Regions from separate parts of the Desulfogranum marinum genome, predicted to be linked through region 1. Evidence: riboswitches for the same ligand, from Rfam matches in the RefSeq annotation. Region 1 holds a riboswitch; each other region holds the start of a gene.

Region 1 (6,970 bases):
TTGAAAATGTTACAATCCAGCCCTTTAAACCAGCAACAACATATGTGGACAGAAGTTATCCGTTCCAGCCTGGAAAAAATTATCTCTCCTTTAGTTGCACATTTTTCCGCCCTTCAATTGCAGTTAACGCCCAGTGAGGTACAGATAGCAACATTAATCCGCGACGGACGCACAACCAAAGAAATAGCAAGTATCCAAGGGTGCTCCGTTGATGCAATTGAATTTCATCGAAAAAATATCCGTAAAAAGCTTAATCTCACACACAGCAAGATAAACCTTCGTACTTATCTCCGCTCAATCACAAATCAGTAGTTTTTACCTCCCACTCCACTCCAGATTTCTTCCCGTTGCATTATTGTCTCCATGTGTAAATAATGTAAGCGTAGAATAAAATCTTATCTGCCAAACCCAACCGGAGAATATCATGCTTTGTAGCTACTCAGAATTAAACAATGACGCCCTGAATGCAATTCAAAAACTTGAAAAAGAAATTGGTAAGCCTCTGCTTTCTTTCTCCTGCAAAGACATTAAGCCGGCGCTGGTTGAACAAGAAACATTGGACAAGATTCAGGCACTGGAAAAATCTCTTTCCCTTTCTCTTGTTGCTGTAGAAAACTAACAGTGACGATCTTGTTGTAAACGGAACAAACTCCGATTGAGTGTGCGTACATAGGCTAACCTGTGGTACCCAAAGGTTAGCCTATATTGTTTCCAATTCTTTACGCTGCTTCAGGCACCGGTCTATACTTTTGGATTACATAACGCGAAGTCTCTGGAATAGACGAGGTAATCTCCTGGATATCTTCTTCACCAAGCAATGCGGGGTAGACTGTGGTTCTGAAATGGTGATCCTTACCACTCGAAACGATAACATCGACGGATTCACGTATAGCTTCTGTATCAACGGCAATACCACACAATTGGCTATATTTACTAAAAGGTGCTTTCACATCCATAGCAACATAGTCGATTAAGTTGTTGTCCAACAGTTCCCGCAAACATTGCGGATTGCTTCCATTGGTGTCCAGCTTCACCGCAAATCCCAGTGCTTTTATTGCCGACACAAAGCGCATTAAATCCGGTTGCAGAGTAGGTTCTCCACCCGTTACGACCAGTCCTTCGAGCATTCCAGTAGACTTTTCCATAAAACCAAGGACACCTTCTTCCATAGAGGGGGAGTGTTGTTCGGACATCCTTAATAAATGCTGATTATGGCAGTAGGGACATTTAAAATTACATCCCCGGGTAAAAATTATTGCTGCCGGCTTCCCAGGATAATCGCTGAGGGTAAACGACTGAAAACCACCTATCAACATGGCTGCGCCTCCACGTGGAAATGACGTCTTTTGCCGAATTCAGCACGTTTGCCTTTATTCCACTGACCAATGGGTCGCATATAGCCAACCACCCTTGAATAAATCTCTGTTTTTTCTCCGCAGTGTTCACACTTTTCCTGCTCACCATTCAGGTAGCCATGGGTAGGACAGATAGAAAAAGAGGGAGAGATAGTAAAGTAAGGAAGCTGGTACCTGGAGCAAACAGTACGAACAAATGTTTTTAATGCCTCCTTGTCCGCCACAGCTTCTCCGAGGAAAACATGGAGCACAGTCCCACCAGTATACTTTGTCTGTAGTGTGTCTTGAAGGTCAAACACCTGGAATACATCTTCACTATAGTTTATCGGCAATTGGGTTGAGTTGGTATACAGTGGCACCTCATCGGTTTCATCGGTAAGAGTACATCGCATGTTGGGAAATCGCTTTTGATCGATTCTGGCCAGCCGGTAACCAGTACCTTCAGCCGGAGTGGCTTCAAGGTTATACAAGTTACCAGTCTCTTCCTGGAAAGCGACCAAACGATCGCGTATATGGTCAAGCACCCGCTCTGCAAATGCTCTTCCTTTATCTGTACCAATATCCTGCTGAAACAGGTTGAGACATGCCTCGTTGCCGCCGATAATACCAATGGTGGAAAAATGATTGCTCCAGTATGAGGAAGACTGTTCATGTACCTGTCGCAAATAAAAACGAGTATAAGGGTACAATCCCTTACTGGTGAAATCTTCCAGAACCTTTCGCTTTACCTCAAGGCTTGTCTTGGCAATATCCAGCAGACGATCGAGTCGAGTGAAGAAGTCACCTTCCCAGGTTGCCTGGTAGCCAAGCGCCGTCAGATTGATCGTTACCACGCCAATACTACCGGTCAGAGGATTGGCACCAAATAGGCCACCACCACGCTTGGCTAACTCGCGAGTGTCGAGCCGTAGCCGGCAGCACATGGAACGGGCATCTTCCGGGGAAAGATCTGAATTTACATAATTGGCAAAATAGGGAATCCCATATTTTGCCGTTGTCTCCCATAAAACATCGAGCTCCCTGTTGTCCCAATCAAAATCAGCGGCAATATTGTAGGTGGGAATGGGAAAGGTAAACACCCGCCCCTGGGCATCCCCCTCCCCCATTACCTCCAGAAAGGCCTGGTTAATCATGGTCATTTCCGCCTGGAAATCACCATACGTTGCCTCCTGAAGCACTCCGCCGATAATAACCGGCTGGTCAGCAATGGTTGCTGGAGGCTGCAGGTCCATGGTCAAATTCGTAAATGGTGTTTGAAAACCGACCCTGGTGGGGACATTCAGGTTAAAAACGAACTCCTGAATGGCCTGTTTAACATCAGCGAACTCAAGGCCATCGTAACGGACAAAGGGAGCCAACAGAGTATCAAAGCTGGAAAAGGCCTGCGCACCGGCTGCCTCTCCCTGTAGAGTATAGAAAAAGTTTACTACCTGTCCAAGCGCTGAACGAAAATGCCTGGCTGGCATCGACACGGCCTTGCCGCTTACTCCGCAAAATCCCTGACGCAGCAGGTCCTGCAAATCCCATCCTACACAGTAGGTTGACAACAGACTGAGGTCATGCAAATGGAGATCGCCTGCTTCATGCGCTGCACGCACCTCCGGCGGATAGATGGCATTGAGCCAGTATGTTTTACTGATTTCACTGGAAATATAGTGATTCAACCCCTGAAGAGAATAGCTCATATTCGAGTTTTCCTCTATTTTCCAGTCTAATCGCTCCAGATACTGATCAATAATTCTTACATCTGCCTCTTCTGCCAGCTTACGGGCCAGGCTACGCTGCTCCCGATATAAAATATACGCTTTTGCGGTTTTTTTATGAGGAGAACTTAACAGGACCTCTTCCACCAGATCCTGAATGGACTCGACTTCGGGAATTTCGTTTTCTACCAATGCCTTTGCAAGTCCTAGTACCCAAACAGTCAACCTTCGTGCTTCCGGTTGATCGAATTCGCCAGTTGCCTGGGCGGCTTTTAAAATGGCGCCAGTAATTTTCTCGGCCTGAAAGGGGGTTACGATACCGTTGCGTTTACGGATATGTTGGAAAAACAGCTCAGGGGAGACAGCTGCCGCTGCCGGGGAACCATCATACATGTTTGTCTCCTTTCCGCGAAGGTCCGCTTGCACCAGATTGGCAAGCATGAATAAACCTGGCAGGTCTTCGGACTCATGGACATCATTCTACGTCCCTACTGGCCGTCGCTTCCCAATCCTTACACGAATCAGTGCTCAATGACGGCGGTCGTTTCCATTCACCGCTGCGGGACAGTTCCGGATTTAAACCGGATTCCCTCTTACCGCTCCTCCCTATGAGAAGCACCAGGTAGAAGTGCACTCTAAATAGAGCCACTCGAATTTGTCAACACAAAATATTGGCAGTTGTGCTTCCATGATAACTTTTAGAAACAAAAGAAATAATATTAAATACCTGTTGGTTTGTCTCAATAATCACCCTGTATTAAACTCAATCTCAACACATCATATTACAACTATTATTTCCAGTTAATCGAACTTACTTGACACCTCTTAAAATTTAATCTAAGAAACATAGCATACATACAAAGTATTGGTGCTTGATGTAACCATCGGGCTTAAAAGGGAAAACGGTGCAAATCCGTTGTGGTCCCGCCGCTGTAACCGAGGACGAAAGCTGCAGAATGTCACTGGCCGTTTATGGTTGGGAAGACGTAGCGAGTAGGATGATCCGGAAGCCAGAAGACCTACCATTGACTTTTCTATCAGGGCAAACGGCGAGGAAACCGTATTTGCATGATGTAAACTGTTGAAGCATGTAGCAGTTTATTTGGGGTGATGAAGTAAACTGGGCGCAATCCCCCAGCTCTTTTTTAAAGAGCTGGGGGATTTTTTTTTGTTTTTTTTCGAACCATCCAACAATGGAATAGGAGATAGAAATGAGTGAGGCTTTAGATATCTTACAGGCTTTTCCTGCTCACACCCATGCGGACTGGCTAGAGGCGGTTGATAAACAGCTCAAGGGTAAACCATTTGATAAGGTACTGGTAAAAAAGACCTACGAAGGGATTGATATCCAACCGATGTATTTCCAGCATGACTTGGACAAACTCGATTTTGTAAACACCTTACCCGGGCAATTACCGTATGTGCGTGGGACCTCTGCATCAGCAAGCGTTGTCAATCCCTGGGAGATTGCCCAGGAAATTACCGACTCAGACCCTGAAGAATTTAACGCAGCAGCCCTTAACGACCTCGGTCGCGGGCAGAATGCACTCAATGTAATCTTTGACAATGCCACCTGCAAAGGAATCAATCCAGACAAGGCTGCTGCTGAAGATGTGGGCAAAGATGGGCTTTCTATTGCTACGATGGCAGATTTTGAAAAGGCTTTCAAGGACATTGATTTCACTGCTATACCGATGCAACTGCACTGTGGATTTTCAGGAGTCGGGATGACCGCGTTGCTGGCAGCACATCTGAAAAAACAGGGTACGAATCCACAAAAGCTCACAGGCTGTATTGCTGTTGATCCGTTAAGTTATCTTGCTGTGCAGGGATCGCTACCTCTTCCACTTTCCCAAGCCTATGATGAAATGGCACAAGTAACCCATTGGGGCCTGGCCAATGCTCCCGAGTTACAAACTATTGCTGTTCATGTTGACCCTTATCAGCGTAGTGGCGGCAATGCTGTACAGGAAGTGGCCTATGCTATGGCAACGGCTGTTGAGTACGTCCGAGCCATGCAGGAACGAGGACTCACCATCGATGAAATAGCACCCAGAATCATGTTCGCCTTTTCCATTGGTGCTGATTTCTTCATGGAGATTGCCAAATTTCGTGCAACAAGAATGGTCTGGTGCCAAATAGTGGAATCTTTCGGTGGCAACGAAGAGTCCAGAAAAATGAGAATCCATGCCCGCACCTCAACCTGGAACAAAACCCATGTTGACCCATGGGTTAACATGCTCCGAGTATCCACCGAGGCTTTTTCCGGAGTGGCAGGCGGAGTGGATTCCATGCATGTCAGTCCTTTTGACGAAATATTCAGACAACCCAACGAATTTTCCAGACGTATTGCACGAAATGTCCACATCGTCCTCAGGGATGAGGGTCATTTTGATAAAGTGGTCGATCCAGCCGGTGGTTGCTGGTATGTCGAAACTATCACCGGAGAGATAGCAAAAAAAGCCTGGGAACAGTTCCAGGAAATAGAAAAGCAGGGCGGCATGTTTACCTTCCTGAAAGCAGGAACTCCTCAGCAGCAAGTTGCTGAAATTGCTGCTCAACGTGCCAAAAATATTGCTATCCGGAAAGATCGCTTTGTTGGTACAAATATGTACCCTAACCTCTTGGAAAAGCCTGAATCAACTGATGAGCTCGATGCTTTTGCATTTCAGGCTGACCGAGTTGAACAGGTTATCCAATATGAAGGTCAAGCAGATCAAGCAGCTCGTGACGCAGCCTTGGCACAAGTAGCTGCAAGCAAAAAGAACGTTACTGCCGACACTGTTGAAAAGGCCATAGCCGCAGCATCAGCCGGTGCAACTCTTGGAGATCTATTCCAGGCTCTCCGTGGTGAAACTACAACCACGGAAACGGTTACCCCGCTCAATATCCACCGTGGTCCTGAACCGTTTGAACAGCTCCGTCGTGCAACAGAAGCCTATACCGCCCAAACAGGTGCGACTCCCAAGCTTTTTCTAGCTAACATGGGCCCTATCCCACAACACAAAGCCCGTGCGGATTTCTCCACAGCATTTTTCAATGTCGGAGCCTTTGAAACAATCGGCAACGATGGTTTTGGTTCAGTTGATGAAGCAGCCGAAGCAACTCTGGATTCAGGAGCTAAAGCGGTGGTTATTTGTTCTACAGATACTGACTACCCTGAGGTAGTACCACCTTTAGTGAGCAAGATAAAATCTGCCCAGCCGGGCACCCTTATCATCTTAGCAGGATACCCTCAAGATCATATAGAATCCTTCAAAGAGGCCGGTGTCGATGAATTCCTGCATATACGTTCAAACGCTCTGGAACTTTTAGGCAAAGTGCAAAAACATTTGGGGGTGACAGCATGAGCAATCCTAATTTTACAAATATAGCCTTTGATCCGACCAAGTCGCGCATGGATTATTCCACATGGGCGGCAGCCATTCAAAAAGAAACAGGCATGTCTGCTGAAGACCTGGTTTGGAAAACAGTGGAACAAATAGATGTCAAACCTATGTACAGGCGCGACGACTACCAAGGGCTTGACCATCTTTCCTATATGGCTGGCATTGCCCCTTACCTTCGCGGACCATATGCGACCATGTTTGTCATGCGACCATGGACGGTTCGCCAGTATGCCGGTTTCTCCACAGCTGAAGAAAGTAATGCTTTTTACCGTCGTAATTTGGCAGCTGGACAGAAAGGTCTTTCCATTGCCTTTGACCTTGCTACCCACCGTGGGTACGACTCTGACCATGAAAGGGTTGTAGGTGATGTTGGTAAGGCTGGGGTTGCGGTTGACTCCATCCTGGACATGAACATCCTCTTTGCCGGTATTCCTCTCGATGAAATGACGGTTTCCATGACCATGAACGGCGCAGTACTGCCAATCATGGCCTTTTATATCGTCGCTGCAGAGGAACAGGGGGT
Region 2 (6,970 bases), 1.3 Mb from region 1:
CACAGTTCAATGTCGCTATCCGAACCTTGCTCTACGATCGGCAACAGGAACAACTCGAATACGGGGTCGGCAGCGGGATTGTGTGGGACTCTGACCCATTGGAAGAGTTACAGGAATGCAGGACCAAAACCAGGATATGTGACCCTCAACCTGCATCCTTTGCGCTGCTGGAGACCATACACTGGAGCAAAGAACAAAAATACACCCTCCTTGAAGAACATTGCAGCCGTATTAGGGCATCGGCACGCTATTTTGGCTACCCCTTTAACACACAAAAATGTGTCCAAGGATTAGCAGATTTGGCTGCAACCTTCACAGAAAGCCATTACAAGATCCGTGTCACCCTCCAAAAAGACGGTACCTTGCAATACCATCACGAATCTTTCCCTGCGCCTAAACAAAATCGAACGGTAACTGTTTCTTTGGCCAAGGAACCCGTCGATCGAACTGACCGATTCCTCTACCACAAAACCACCAATAGAACGGTGTACGAACAAGCACGGGCAGCATGTCCGAAAGCTGATGATGTTCTGCTGTACAACGACCGGGAAGAACTCACCGAAGCGACCATAGCCAATATCATCATGGAAATCGACGGTACGCTGTATACCCCACCTCTGCGTTGCGGTCTCCTTCCTGGCACGGCCCGAGCCCAGCTCTTGGCAACAGGGCAAATCAAAGAAAAAGTATTGCCGGTTGCATTGCTTGAAAAAGGATATCCGCTCTACTTGGTCAATTCTGTTCGTGGCAGATATCAAGCCATCATGGTACCCTAGCAGGCATGGTCTTGAACCCTTCCTGCATCATGTCAACGCAGGAAGCTGAAATATCACCCTAGGAAAGGAGCAAACCCCATGAACGGCGTATTTCTAGACAGCGAAAGCCTGGCTGACCTTGACCTCTCCTCGTTACAAGCGCTTTTTGATACTTTTGAGATATATGAGCAGACCGCCCCGCAACAAACAGAAGAACGTATCCGCAAGGCAGAAGTGGTGATTATCAACAAAGTGAAGCTTTCCCGTGATATTATAGAGAGCGCCCCTCACCTTAAACTGATCTGTCTGGTTGCAACAGGAACGGACAATGTGGACTGCCAGGCGGCAAGGGAAAACAGCATTACGGTCTGCAACTGCCAGGCATACGGTACCGACTCCGTTGTCCAGCATGTTTTCGCCATGATCCTTGCTCTGCACACCAACCTCATACCCTATACCCAAGCCGTGAACCAAGGCAAATGGCAGCAGGCAAGTCAATTCTGTCTCCTTGATTATCCCATCGTCGAGCTCAAAGGCAGAACTCTGGGGATTATTGGGTATGGTAACCTGGGCAAGGGGGTTGCACGAATTGGAGAAGCATTCGGTATGTACATCCTGCTGGGTCAGCGTCCAGGTACCAGCCAAGATGGAAGAATTCCACTCGTTGAACTGCTCCCTCAGGTGGACGTGTTGACCCTCCATTGTCCCCTTACTGACCAGACCCGCAACCTGATTGATAGAGACGCCCTCCAACTGATGAAGCCGACCAGTTTTCTTATCAATGCAGCTCGAGGAGGCATTGTTGAGGAGACAGCCCTTGCTGATGCCCTGCGTGCTGGTATCATTGCCGGTGCAGCAACGGACGTGCTTACCAAAGAACCACCGGAATCAACCAACCCGCTTTTAGCTGCCGATATTCCCAACCTGATTATCACTCCTCACTGCGCCTGGGGGAGCTATCAGGCCAGAGAAAGGATTGTCTCCCAGACTGTTGACAATATAACCACATTTTTAGCCGGCAATCCTGCACGAGTCGTGAACTGAATCGACCCGAAAGCAACCCAGTAAATTCCGTCTTATCACAGAATATGAACCCAGTACGCCTCACCACAACCTTTACAGACCTCCAGGAATTGTCCCTCTACCTCCGCCGATTTGCAAGGGAGAGGGACTGGGAGCAATACCATTCTCCTAAAAATCTTGCAGCAGCTCTGAGCGTTGAAGCCGCAGAACTGCTGGAGCACTTTCAATGGAAAACAGAGCAACAGAGCGGGAACCTTACCCAAGACGAGCAACAGGAAGTTGCTTACGAAATGGCGGATGTCCTCATGTATCTCACACGAATGGCTGACTGCCTGGGGATTGACCTGCTGGAAGCTGTGGCCAAAAAAGTAGCACTTAATCACCTTAAATATCCTGCTCCGGATGACGTTAAACAAGGTAAGCAGAGGTAATGAGCAGGAAAACTATGATGGCCCCGGAAAAAATACTTGCGTTTTTCCTGCAAAACCAGCCACAAATAAGCCTGCGCCCACTTGGTCTGGGAAAAATCAATGACACCTGGCTGGTAACTCTTAATTCGAAAGAACGGCTTGTCTTGCAGCGTTTACCTGCTGCTGTATTTCCAGATCCCCAATGCGTTATGCACAACATACGCCTTATAACCAATTGCCTCCACGCATGGTCACAACAAGCAGAGGTTCACGTCCCCTTCCTTTCGCTGTATACCAATCCCGATGGCGAGGATCTCTTTATTGATCCCGATAAAAATGGCTGGCGCCTGCTCACCTATATTGAAGGCTCACGTACGGTTGAGGAACTGGAATCGACACAGCAGGCCTACCAGATTGGCCGTATGCTTGGCCGGTTTCACACGATCCTGGCCGATGTGGATCAGGATCGGCTGCAAGAGCCTTTACCAGGATTTCATGATACGCTTTCCTACCTGGAAAAATATGACCGGATCAGCCGACGCTCTGCCGTAAATACCCTTGAAGAAATTACCTGCATTCAATTTATTGGGCAGATGCGAGACATAGCCGCAACCTTTGCAGAAAGAACAGATACCCTCACCCGCCTGGTAATACACGGCGACCCCAAAGCGTCCAACTTTCTCTTTGCCGAAAATGACGACATTGTGATCAGTATTATCGACCTGGACACGGTGCAAGCCGGGCTTCTTCTCCATGATTTGGGCGATTGTCTGCGTTCCTGCTGCAACCGACAGGGAGAGGAACATGATAATCCAAAGGGAACAGTTTTTTCGGCTGATTATTTTGCAGCTATCCTTAAAGGATATGGTTCAGTAGCAGCATCACTGCTGGGTGATGCCGACCTCCAGCTCCTTTCGGATGCAGCCGGTCTGATAAGCTTTGAGCTCGGTATTCGCTTCTTTACCGACCACCTCTGTGGGAATAGATACTTTAAAACATCCAGAAAAAATCAAAACCTGGACCGGGCACTGATCCAATTTCACTTGGCAGACTCGATCATAAGGCAACAACCTTTGCTACAGACAATTGCGGCTGATATTTTCAGAACCAGCCCAATGAGGTAGTGAACGTAGAGGGGAAAATGTGTGTAGATTGATGATGGAGATCATTCTCATATCCTTCCTGCCATAGAGCATGACAGGAAGGAAAAGGATGTTACTTGCACTTCTCTTTACTGGGGTGACAGCAGGTACCTTTTAATCCCCGCACATCACTTTGGTGTTTTGCAATGGAAACAATGGTCTTCAAACGTTTTTCCATCTTGCCCGATACATCTTTCTTGAGCATTTTTTCTGCTTCTTCACATATTGCCTTAAAAGCCTTGTCTATTTTATCGCTAGGTAGCATAGAGTATCCTCTTCGTATAGATAGTAACTGTAGATCCTTAGTCATTTGATCTTCTTATGAAAATAGGAACCTATCAAAAAAAATCAAGGTGCCTCCCACCGTTTAGGAAAACACCTTGAAATAAAGAAAAGCCAACGCCCTCAAACGAGGTCTACTTTCAGCTGCTACTTCAACAAAATCCCTCTTTCTTTTGCAGCATCAGCAATATGATCGACAAAAAGCTGGGCAAACTTGTCGTTAGAACCAAGCCCTTCCATTACAGCCTCAACGTCGTAACCATCAGCATTGAGCATAGATTTCCAGGAATCGTCTTCCTCACCGGCCATATCGTTGGTAGCATGGTCACCGGCAACAATCATGAACGGCTTCAAGATAACTTTCTTGGTATCAGCATACTTTAAGTGGCTTGCAAAATCATCCAGGCTTGGGTGTCCTTCGACTACACCAACAAAAGTTGCAACATCAGGATAAGCTTTGCGCATTTTCTGCTGCACTTCGCTGTATATTCCGGTGGACCAATGCTCATTTCCATGACCCATGTAGACTAACATCGCTCCTTCTTTTTTGGCCATTTCCGCATCAGCAGCAAGGGTTGCAATAGCCGCATCCACATCTACATGATACTCATAACGATCTCCAGGCATACCAAGTGCGGGACGTCCCATCACGATAGTGTTAAACGGACGCCATTTATCTTTCATTGTCCGGATAGAAGCTATGGCATTGACGTACTGCATCAGGTCATGAGACTGCTCCATAAAGAACATATGGGTGGGCTGAACAATGATATTTGTATACCCTTCTTCACGCAGGTCGCCAAAGGTAGCAATGACATTTTCTACATAAAGTACTTCTTTTGGAATCCCCTGATCAAGCCATTTTTGCGCTTCCGCCTGCCGCTCTTTCCATACGGAGCGTATGATATTGGAAGTAAAGGTGACGCGGACCTCAGTCCCTGGGTACGCAGCTTTGACCTTATCCACAATATTGGTAATGGATTTAACCGCACTGGGAACAGTAGTACCAAAGCTGGCTACAATAATTGCGTTCTTACTTTCCTTCGGCTGGCTCATCCCACCAGAGGCGAATGCTGCGGTAACACACATTGACAACGCGAAAACGGCTGTTGTCACTACAATTTGCATGAACTTTTTCATCGAGAATGCTCCTTTTTTTATACGATCCATTTCAAAAAAAAATCCCCGAATCATTGTAAAAATGATTCGGGGATGCCCTTGTAAATCCACGTATCTCTATCAGTCGCCTTGTCCACAGGAAACGATCTTTTTTTCAGGTAGGTCTTCTGACTTTCGAATCTACCTACTCACTGCGCCTTCCCAACATGTATGTCAGTGGCATTGTGCAGCTTTCGTCCTCGATTACAGCGGCGGGCCCGTCTCCGAATTACACGGAATTCCCTTTTCATCCAATAAAGGAGCCTGAAAACAGGGAACAATCTACCGAACAAGAAATCAACATGTCAACAAAAAACGAAATAATATCTTATAATTCCAATTTCATACTTTACAAAAGTATTCCTTGTTACATGGATATAACAAAAAAATTAACCCTTGAGTCCAATGCTGTCTGCAACAAAATTGTGATGATAAGAATCAGCTCAAATAGCTACTCATAGGGCGTCCCACAGATTCTCCCGTTGAGATAAGCTACCTGGATCTTTGCCTACCTGCTGTAAATTACGCTTTTCCAAATATGAGGCACCTATAAGCAATTACAGGTCTTATCCTCAAGTTTCTCGTTTAATTAAAACGTTACCCAGCCGCTCTCTCAGCAAAATCAATTGCAATTAATAGACTGCCTTGGTACATCCCATAGCCAGTAAAGAAATGACTCTCCATTATTTTACATCGCAAATCCTTTTAGTGGGCCTGCTTACCAGGTACCAGAAAGACAACGTAAGCCATCATTTTGAAATAACTGAAGACCAGTTATCCCCTCTGAGGATTCTCTGCAATCAAGATTATTTTCGTACTCCATTTTCGAGAGGTTCTGAACAATCAGGGCATACGGAAGGATTGCATACTTTCCCATTTAACTTATCAGGAGATAAGAATGACACAGGCCAAAAGTGGTGATAACGTCACTATCCATTACACAGGCAAACTAGCAGACGGAACAATTTTCGACTCATCAGAAGGCAGAGAACCGCTCCCTTTCATCATAGGCAAGGGGCAGGTGATCGAAGGATTTGAGGAAGCCGTCATCGGTATGAAGCTGGGTGAAGCCAAAACGGTGACCATACCATCTGAAAAAGCATACGGGCCCCGTAATGAGCAAATGATTATTAATGTGCCCATCGACCAGGTACCACCAGATATAACCCCTGAAGTAGGAATGCAGCTCGAACTCATGAACGAGGCTAACCAGCCGGTAATAGTCCGTATCACTCAAATTACAGAAGAACACGTTTCCCTGGATGCAAATCCACCGCTTGCAGGAAAAGACCTCACTTTTGATATTGAACTGGTCACCATTAGTGGTTGATTGATATTCAACTCCAGGCAAAAATCCCATCCATAGCCAGGCGGGGAAAAGCCAGCGCTATTTCCCTGCCTGCCTGTCTTTCTCATTTTCGCTCACTCTCTGTGCTGTTTTGAGTAAACTCAAAGCATCCTTATTCTCCACCGCAAAAGAGGGCTATATGCATCTTCGGAGCTGCCTGAACGTACCTTGCCATCTGCGATTAAAAGACATATCATGTAGAAATGGTTGTAACCCAAAAACGATAATTTTAGCCTGAGGAGTAGCAAAATGCCTGGAAAAATCTTTTATCGTGAACGAATGAAAGTAAAAGAAGGGACCCAAACACCTCGATTCCGTATAGTTGCGGTCAGTGGAGTTGATCTTAAGGTATACGCTGATCATATTCGCAAAAAAGAATTGCAACAGATTGCAAAAGCTACCAAAGCGGAGTTAGTCGCCCTTGAGCGAGACAAAAACAAAAAATAAGACGACATTAGCGCATAAGGGGGAGAGAAAATTATGGCATTGGTGCGAGAAAAGGATGGCAAAAGACTGCATGTTGAAAGTCCACTTATGGGGGAAAGCCTGGTAAGCAATGAGTTTATCGGTAATCTCGATATTGCTCCTCAGGAAAAGTTATATCCGGATGTTCCTGTTGTGAAAATCGGCGGGCAATCCATTTGTGACCGCGGGGCAAAGGCACTGCCTGCAATACTGAAGGAAATTGTCAGCAATCGCGCTGATCACAAAATCCTGATCACCACCGGCGGGGGGACCAGGAGCCGTCACATCTACACCATCGGTCTTGAAATGGGAATGCCGACCGGCGTTATTGCCAAATTCGGCAGCATGGTTTCAGAACAAAATGCGCTGATGATAGCGACCCTGCTT
Region 3 (6,970 bases), on a different contig from region 1:
TGCTGGGCTGCATCCAGGCAGGCTAGAGTACCGACAATCTGGGCAAACACCCCACCTCTATCAATATCAGCAACAAGGATAACCGGGGCGTCTGCATAAGCTGCGCAACGTAAATTAACGATATCATTGGCCATGAGGTTAACTTCTGCGCACGATCCGGCACCTTCCATAACAATCACATCGTATTGGTCGCGCAAACGATCAAGGGCGGCACAGCTCTCAGCAAACAGATAGTCTTTTTTTTCATAATAAGAGACCGAAGAAGCCTCCATCCAAGCCTTACCGTTAAGCACAACCTGGGAGCCGACATCGCTGGTGGGTTTTAGCAGCACCGGGTTCATATCCACATGTGGCGCTATCCTGGCTGCCTCTGCCTGTACAATCTGAGCCCGACCCATTTCCAGCCCGTCAGCAGTAACCCCTGAATTATTAGACATATTTTGCGCCTTAAAGGGTGCTACTCGATACCCCTTGTTCACCAAAATACGGCAAAGGGCGGAGGTAACAATGGATTTGCCCACGTCGGATCCCGTTCCCAATACAGCTATGCACACCGCTTTGTTAGCCATGTTTCCCCACTATATTTCATGTAATTGTTTATCCAGAACAATGTATATGCAGCACAACACCACTCGCCGGCAGAGTGGACACAAAGCTGACAACATAATACGAATCAACCACATGAGCCACCCCTTTCCATTCAACTCTGCAGGTCAGCCTGAAAAATGAGTTTTTTCTTTCAAGCGTGAGACATGCGAAAAAAAACAATTCTGCAGGGTAGCCTGGGACAGGAGCCCATTGATCAGCTCTCTATATCTTTTTGAAAAAACACGTTCAAGAGAGGAACCATAGACTCACTCGAAAGAGGGATTTCACTAGACTAGCGGGTATTACCTGCTTGACTATCCAGAGACCTGCAGGTAAGTTAGCTCAAAAATTTTGTAGGTTTCTACTGAAATAGAAAAAGGGAATCCGGTTACAATCCGGAACGGGCCCGCCGCTGTAACCGGGAACAAATCTCACAAAAAACCACTGTTTGTTTAGCAAATGGGAAGGTGTGAGAGGAGAATGATCCGGGAGTCAGAAAACCTGCCTGCAAAAAATGACCATACTTCCGGCAAAAAGTTGGTCCTCCGACTCAGGGATTAAAGGGATAACCTGAATCAACACTCTAGTTGATTCAGGTTTTTTTTTTGACAAATTGACAGTGAAGACCAGCCCGGATTTCTCATCAATAAAGTTTTTCGCAGGGCAAGGCACAAACCACGCAGTAGGTAAGCGAAGACTCCGGGTAAGCGAAGACTCCGGGTAAGCGAAGACTCCGATAGTAAACTACCGCAAGTGGTTTGTAACGTAGATCCTGCGGAAAAATCTATTGACCCGAAGGGAGAACTTTTTGATTTAAAACGAAAAACAGACTGTTAATTGTACAATTAGCCTTTAAGCAATAATATCAATTAATTGAGTTTGAAATCAAAAAGGTCATGAGAAATTCGGGCTAGGACCTTGTGCTCGTCTGACTCCCTATACCTTTTCCCATAAGCGCAGAGGTTACAAAGGCAAAATAGTATGGCCCCAAAAAATGCAATAGTACTTGCCATGTTCGGTACAACCGAGGAGTCGGCCCTGCCCGGCCTGCTGAAAGTTCACGAATGTTTCCGGCAAGCCTACCCCCTCACACAGGTTCGCCTGGCCTTTACGTCTAACATCATTCGCAATGTCTGGCGGAAACGTGCTCATGATACCGAGTACAGACTAAAAAATACGTTTATTCCCGAAGAAATTTTCACCGTGCAGGGCCAGCTGGCTGCCATTGCCAATCTCCAGGATCAGGGATACAGATCCATAGTAGTCCAGGCGATCCAAATGGCACCTGCCGAGGAATTCCATGACCTGGCGAGCTATGTCAAGTCACTGGCAGGAATTCGGACCATGAAACCCCGATGGCAGCCGTTTGAAAAACTTGTTATCGGGCGACCGATTCTTGGCACCTATAGCCCGACGCACCCCTACGGCAATGATATTCTGGAGCTTGCCAAAGCCCTGGAAGAGGATGTCAAACAAGCAGCAAAACACGGCGCTGCTCTGGTCTATATGGGACACGGCAACCCTTTTTTTCCATCCGGCGGTCTCTATCTTGAACTCGAATCGAGAATGCGGACCATGTATCCGCAAATACCAATACATATAGGCACCGTCGAAGGGTATCCGTCTCTGGATGAGGTCCTTGCCGGGCTTGCAACACAAGGTGCACAAAAGGTATTGCTCAAGCCGCTGCTGATTGTTGCAGGCAGCCATGCTCTTAAGGATATGGTCAGCCAACAACCTGCTTCGTGGCAATCACGGCTGGCCACAGCAGGACACCAGGTTATCCCCATGATCAAAGGGTTAGGAGAACAAACACCGGTCGCCCGATTATTTGTTCAACACGCTGCCCAGGCAGCAGAAAATGCCGGTATCGAGTTGCAGTAAAATGAATATCGTTACCAAAGAATTATATCCCATTCTTTTTCTGACCACGGCACTTTTTCTTTTAATTGCCGTTTCCGCCACCATGGGATTTTTATCGGTTTCGGTGATGGATGTGGTCCGAATCATAAGTGCAAAACTGTTACAGCAACCGCTGCCGGACATTGATCCGGTGGCAGTGACGGTGGTCACCGATGTCCGGATGCCACGCATTGTTGCGGCAGTGCTGGTGGGCGGCATGCTGGGGGTCAGCGGGACGGTTTTCCAAGCCATCCTTCTCAACCCACTGGCTGATTCCTACACCCTCGGCATCTCCACAGGTGCTGCTTTCGGAGCCTCCCTAGTCATCGTGCTGCAAATTTTCGGTCTAGCTCTGCCTCCCGCTGTATCGGTTCCTATTTTTGCCTTTGCCGGCGGCATTGGCACCCTGCTGTTGGTTCTCTTTCTGGCCTCCGGAGACCGTCGCCTGTCATCAACCAATCTCATTCTCGCCGGAGTTATAGTCGCGGCTATACTTTCTGCTGCCATCGGCTTTCTTAAATTTTTGGCTGATGAACAGGTGGGCATCATCATCTTCTGGCTCATGGGCAGCCTTTCCGGTGTATCCTGGTACAACATTCTTCTCCTTCTCCCCTTTGCCTTGATCGGCACAGGCCTGGCTTTTTTTTACGGCAGAGACCTTAATATCATGGCAACCGGCGACAGAACCTCTGTTTCGTTGGGTGTGAATACTGTCCGCCTCAGAATTTTCCTTTTAGTCTGCTGTACGCTCATGACGGCGCTTTCGGTTGCGGTTGCCGGCATCATTGGCTTTATAGGCCTTATAGTTCCCCACCTGCTGCGCCACCTCACAGGCCCCGATAACCGACGGTTGATCCCTTTTTCCTTTTTTGCAGGTGGAATGCTGCTGCTGGTTGCTGATACCATTACCCGTGCAGTGCTGCCGGCAGAGGTTCCTATTGGTGTCCTCACAGCTCTTCTCGGAGGGCCATTTTTCTGCATCATCTTCAAGAAGAGGCAACAGGATGGTAACGCGGGATTTTAAAACAGACACATCCTCTCCCCTGTGGTCACTTTCCGGTATCCGGTTCAGCTACGGCAAGACAGAAGTACTACAAGATATCAACCTCAAACTTTTCCCGGGTCATTGCTACGGTATTCTCGGCCCCAACGGCAGCGGCAAGACCACCTTGCTTGATATCCTGGCGGGTGTATTAAAGCCCATCGCCGGCACGGCAACTTTCCAGGGAAAACCACTCAACCAGTGGCCCAAAAAACAGTTGGCAAGAGTGCTTGGCCTCGTGCCCCAGGATTTTATGGTTCGTTTTGGTTTTACCGTCCGTGAAGCGGTGGAAATGGGACTCCACCCCCACATGCACCGTTTTGCAACGCCCAGCGAGCTGGACCTTGCCTTAATTGACAAAGCCCTGCAAGAAACCGGCATCAGTGCAATGGCTGATCGTCCAATCACGCAACTATCAGGCGGTGAAAAACAACGGGTGGCCCTTGCCAGAACTTTAGCGCAAAATCCGGATGTGCTCCTCCTTGACGAGGCCACATCCAATCTCGACATTCACCACAGCCTGGAAATTCTCCGCCTCATCAGGCAGCGCTATGAAAATAATGACATCCATGTGGTGGCGGTTATGCATGATCTCAACCTGGCCAGTTTTTTCTGCGACGAACTGATCTTCATTAAACATGGCAAGATCGTATACCAGGGAACGACCGACAGTATTCTGACACCCGATGTGATTGCCGATGTGTACGAAGTAGAATCCGAGGTTGTGTACAACCAGTTCACCAGCTGTCGCCAAGTGAGCTTCCGCCTGCCGTTGGAGGAAAAAAAATGCTAGCCGGACAACGTCTTTCTCTTCTTTTAATCGCCTGGTCCCTTGTTTTCATTTCGAGCTTTACGTCTCCTTCCATGGCCGAAGTTACAGTTATCACAGACAGCGATAAACGTACCCTGGTCTTTGAAAAACCATTTACACGCATCATATCGCTCTACCCTGCCCATACCAGAAACCTGATGGACCTGGGAGCAACAGACGCTATTATTGCCACCGGCAGAAGCGACGATCAGCTGCCGAATCTGGCAAAAGTACATTTCCGTGATGACCCGGAACGTCTTATCGCCCTCCGACCTGACCTGGTACTTATCCGCCCAATGATCAGCAGGAGCTATCCGCAGTTGATAAAACGGCTTCAACAGGTCAACATCCAGGTAGTTTCCCTGCAGCCTTCCGGGATTGATGAATTATTGAGCTACTGGACGACCCTGGGCAAGCTGACCGGCAAAGAGCAGGAAAGCATGGGACTGATCAGCCTGTTCAGTCAGCGACGACACGATCTTCAGCAGCAGCTTGCAGCGGTTCCTGAGACTCAGCGCAAGCGAGTCTATTTCGAAGCCATTCATAAACGCATGAAAACCTTTGCCCCCCAATCCATGGCCATGTTTGTTCTGGAGACGGCCGGAGGCATCAATATGGCAGCAGACGCACCACAGGTCCGCTCCACCAATATTGCGGCATACAGCAAAGAACGAATTTTGGCCAAGGCAGACCAGATCGATGTCTTTCTTGCCCAGCAAGGACGCATGAATCCAGTGACCATTGAAGAGATTCGTAATGAAGCCGGGTTTGCCATGATCAAAGCAGTTCGCGAAAACCAAATTTTTCTCATCGACGAAAAATTGGTTTCTCGGCCAACCATGAGCCTGTTGGATGCTGCCGCCATAATAATGGAAATACTGTATCCAGAGGCTACCGACCGAGGAGCATCGACATGAAAGACCACCCAGCCGTACTGATTGCCGGGACGCATTCCGGTTGCGGCAAGACCACTGTCACCTTAGGGGTTATGGCTGCCCTTCGAAAACGGGGCATGCAGGTTCAGCCATTTAAATGCGGACCTGACTTTATCGACCCCACCCTGCACCAAATGGTCACAGGGCGGATCTCCAGGAACCTTGATGCCCGCATGTGCGGTCCTGAGTTTACCCAAGCCACCTACCGCCGCCACGCTGCTGACGGAGACTGCTCGGTTGTTGAAGGTGTCATGGGACTCTTTGACGGCGGCGATGGTTCTGCTGCTGCGCTGGCTGCCCTGCTCAACTTGCCGGTTATCCTGGTGGTTGATGTTCGATCTGCTGCGGAATCGGTCGCTGCCATCATCAAAGGGTTTGCCACCCTGGATGAAAATGTCCGATTGGCAGGGGTTATCTGCAACCGGGTCGGCTCAGATAAACACCGCCAAATGATCAGCGACGCCGTAGAGCAATACTGCCAGGTACCGATTATCGGCTTTCTTCCCCGCAATGAGGAAATATCGATTCCTTCACGCCATCTCGGACTGCACATGGGGGAAGAGAACCCGCTGCAGCAGGGAGGTATGGAGCAGCTGATTGAACTTATTGAAACCCATATTGATCTGGATCACCTCCTCATGTTGGCCAAGCAGGAGGATTCAACGCCAACTGGCAAAAATCAGGCTCTCTTCAAGCCGCAGAATCCCACCGCCCCTGTCCGAATTGGAATAGCGCGTGACAGCGCCTTTTGTTTTTATTATGAAGACAATCTCGACATGCTCGCCGAGGCCGGCGCGGAACTGGTCGAGTTCAGCCCTCTTACAGACAACACCTTGCCGGAAAATCTCCAGGGCCTCTACCTGGGCGGCGGGTATCCTGAACTCTATGCAGAGCAGTTGAGCAACAATCACACCATGCGAGCAGCCGTGAAAGCATTTTGTTCGCGTGGTTACCCGGTCTATGCTGAGTGCGGTGGTTTTATGTATCTGACCCGCTCCATAACCGATAAGGAAGGCATCACTCTTCCAATGGCCGGTGTTTTTGAGTTTGACACAATCATGCAACCAAGATTGAGACGCTTGGGTTACAGGCAGCCCCGACTGGTGAAGGACTCTATCCTTGCCCTTCAAGATACGGTTCTTCATGGACATGAATTTCATTATTCAGCAATCACCAACAATACCACTACCGCCGGCGCCTACATCCTTGATGATGGCAGAGCGGAAGGTTACACCTATAAAAATACCTTGGCAGGCTACGTTCATCTGCACTGGGGGCGAACCCCTCAAGTGGCAGAGCACTTTGTACAAACCTGCCGGAACCTATTGACCACACATACATCATGGTAGAAATTCTTCAGATCGCCCCTCAGGATATTGAAGCCGAAAGCTTTCGCATTATCAGCAGCGAACTCGGCCCAACATCGTTTACAGCGGAAGAGTTTGCCGTTGTGCAACGTACCATCCACGCAACCGGTGATTTCAGTTTTGCCGACAATCTGCGTTTCCATAATAATGCCATTGAAGCAGGGCTTACGGCCATTCGTTCCGGGAAAAATATCCTGGTGGATGTGAATATGGCTGCAAGTGGCGTGTCCAAAGCAATGCTGGCACACTTCGGTGGCAAGGTTATCTGCCACATTAATGAACCCGAAACAGCAGCGATGGCAGCAGAAAACGGGACCACCAGATC

What was found. Region 1 has a riboswitch for cobalamin ahead of ACHZCY_RS16100 (ribonucleoside triphosphate reductase). Riboswitches for the same ligand answer to the same signal wherever they lie in the genome.
Region 2: it holds a riboswitch for cobalamin, as region 1 does, so the genes downstream of both, ACHZCY_RS10635 (sirohydrochlorin cobaltochelatase) here and ACHZCY_RS16100 (ribonucleoside triphosphate reductase) in region 1, are expected to answer to the same signal.
Region 3: it holds a riboswitch for cobalamin, as region 1 does, so the genes downstream of both, ACHZCY_RS20755 (sirohydrochlorin cobaltochelatase) here and ACHZCY_RS16100 (ribonucleoside triphosphate reductase) in region 1, are expected to answer to the same signal.

The regions. Positions count from the first base shown of each region.
Region 1 covers NZ_CAXXRO010000004.1:1,666,138-1,673,107, reverse strand. The annotation lists gene ACHZCY_RS16115 (LuxR C-terminal-related transcriptional regulator) at 1-312, shown strand, start outside; gene ACHZCY_RS16110 (hypothetical protein) at 425-619, shown strand; gene ACHZCY_RS16105 (anaerobic ribonucleoside-triphosphate reductase activating protein) at 720-1,316, opposite strand; gene ACHZCY_RS16100 (ribonucleoside triphosphate reductase) at 1,310-3,451, opposite strand; cobalamin riboswitch at 3,493-3,696, opposite strand; cobalamin riboswitch at 3,908-4,099, shown strand; gene ACHZCY_RS16095 (methylmalonyl-CoA mutase family protein) at 4,270-6,408, shown strand; gene scpA (methylmalonyl-CoA mutase) at 6,405-6,970, shown strand, end outside.
Region 2 covers NZ_CAXXRO010000004.1:399,135-406,104, forward strand. The annotation lists gene ACHZCY_RS10610 (chorismate-binding protein) at 1-776, shown strand, start outside; gene ACHZCY_RS10615 (2-hydroxyacid dehydrogenase) at 855-1,799, shown strand; gene ACHZCY_RS10620 (nucleotide pyrophosphohydrolase) at 1,844-2,209, shown strand; gene ACHZCY_RS10625 (phosphotransferase enzyme family protein) at 2,209-3,312, shown strand; gene ACHZCY_RS10630 (hypothetical protein) at 3,404-3,595, opposite strand; gene ACHZCY_RS10635 (sirohydrochlorin cobaltochelatase) at 3,760-4,752, opposite strand; cobalamin riboswitch at 4,872-5,053, opposite strand; gene ACHZCY_RS10640 (FKBP-type peptidyl-prolyl cis-trans isomerase) at 5,669-6,100, shown strand; gene ACHZCY_RS10645 (hypothetical protein) at 6,368-6,565, shown strand; gene ACHZCY_RS10650 (amino acid kinase family protein) at 6,599-6,970, shown strand, end outside.
Region 3 covers NZ_CAXXRO010000005.1:39,922-46,891, reverse strand. The annotation lists gene ACHZCY_RS20760 (cobyric acid synthase) at 1-569, opposite strand, end outside; cobalamin riboswitch at 927-1,111, shown strand; gene ACHZCY_RS20755 (sirohydrochlorin cobaltochelatase) at 1,570-2,472, shown strand; gene ACHZCY_RS20750 (FecCD family ABC transporter permease) at 2,474-3,514, shown strand; gene ACHZCY_RS20745 (ABC transporter ATP-binding protein) at 3,495-4,325, shown strand; gene ACHZCY_RS20740 (ABC transporter substrate-binding protein) at 4,319-5,260, shown strand; gene ACHZCY_RS20735 (cobyrinate a,c-diamide synthase) at 5,257-6,627, shown strand; gene ACHZCY_RS20730 (precorrin-8X methylmutase) at 6,621-6,970, shown strand, end outside.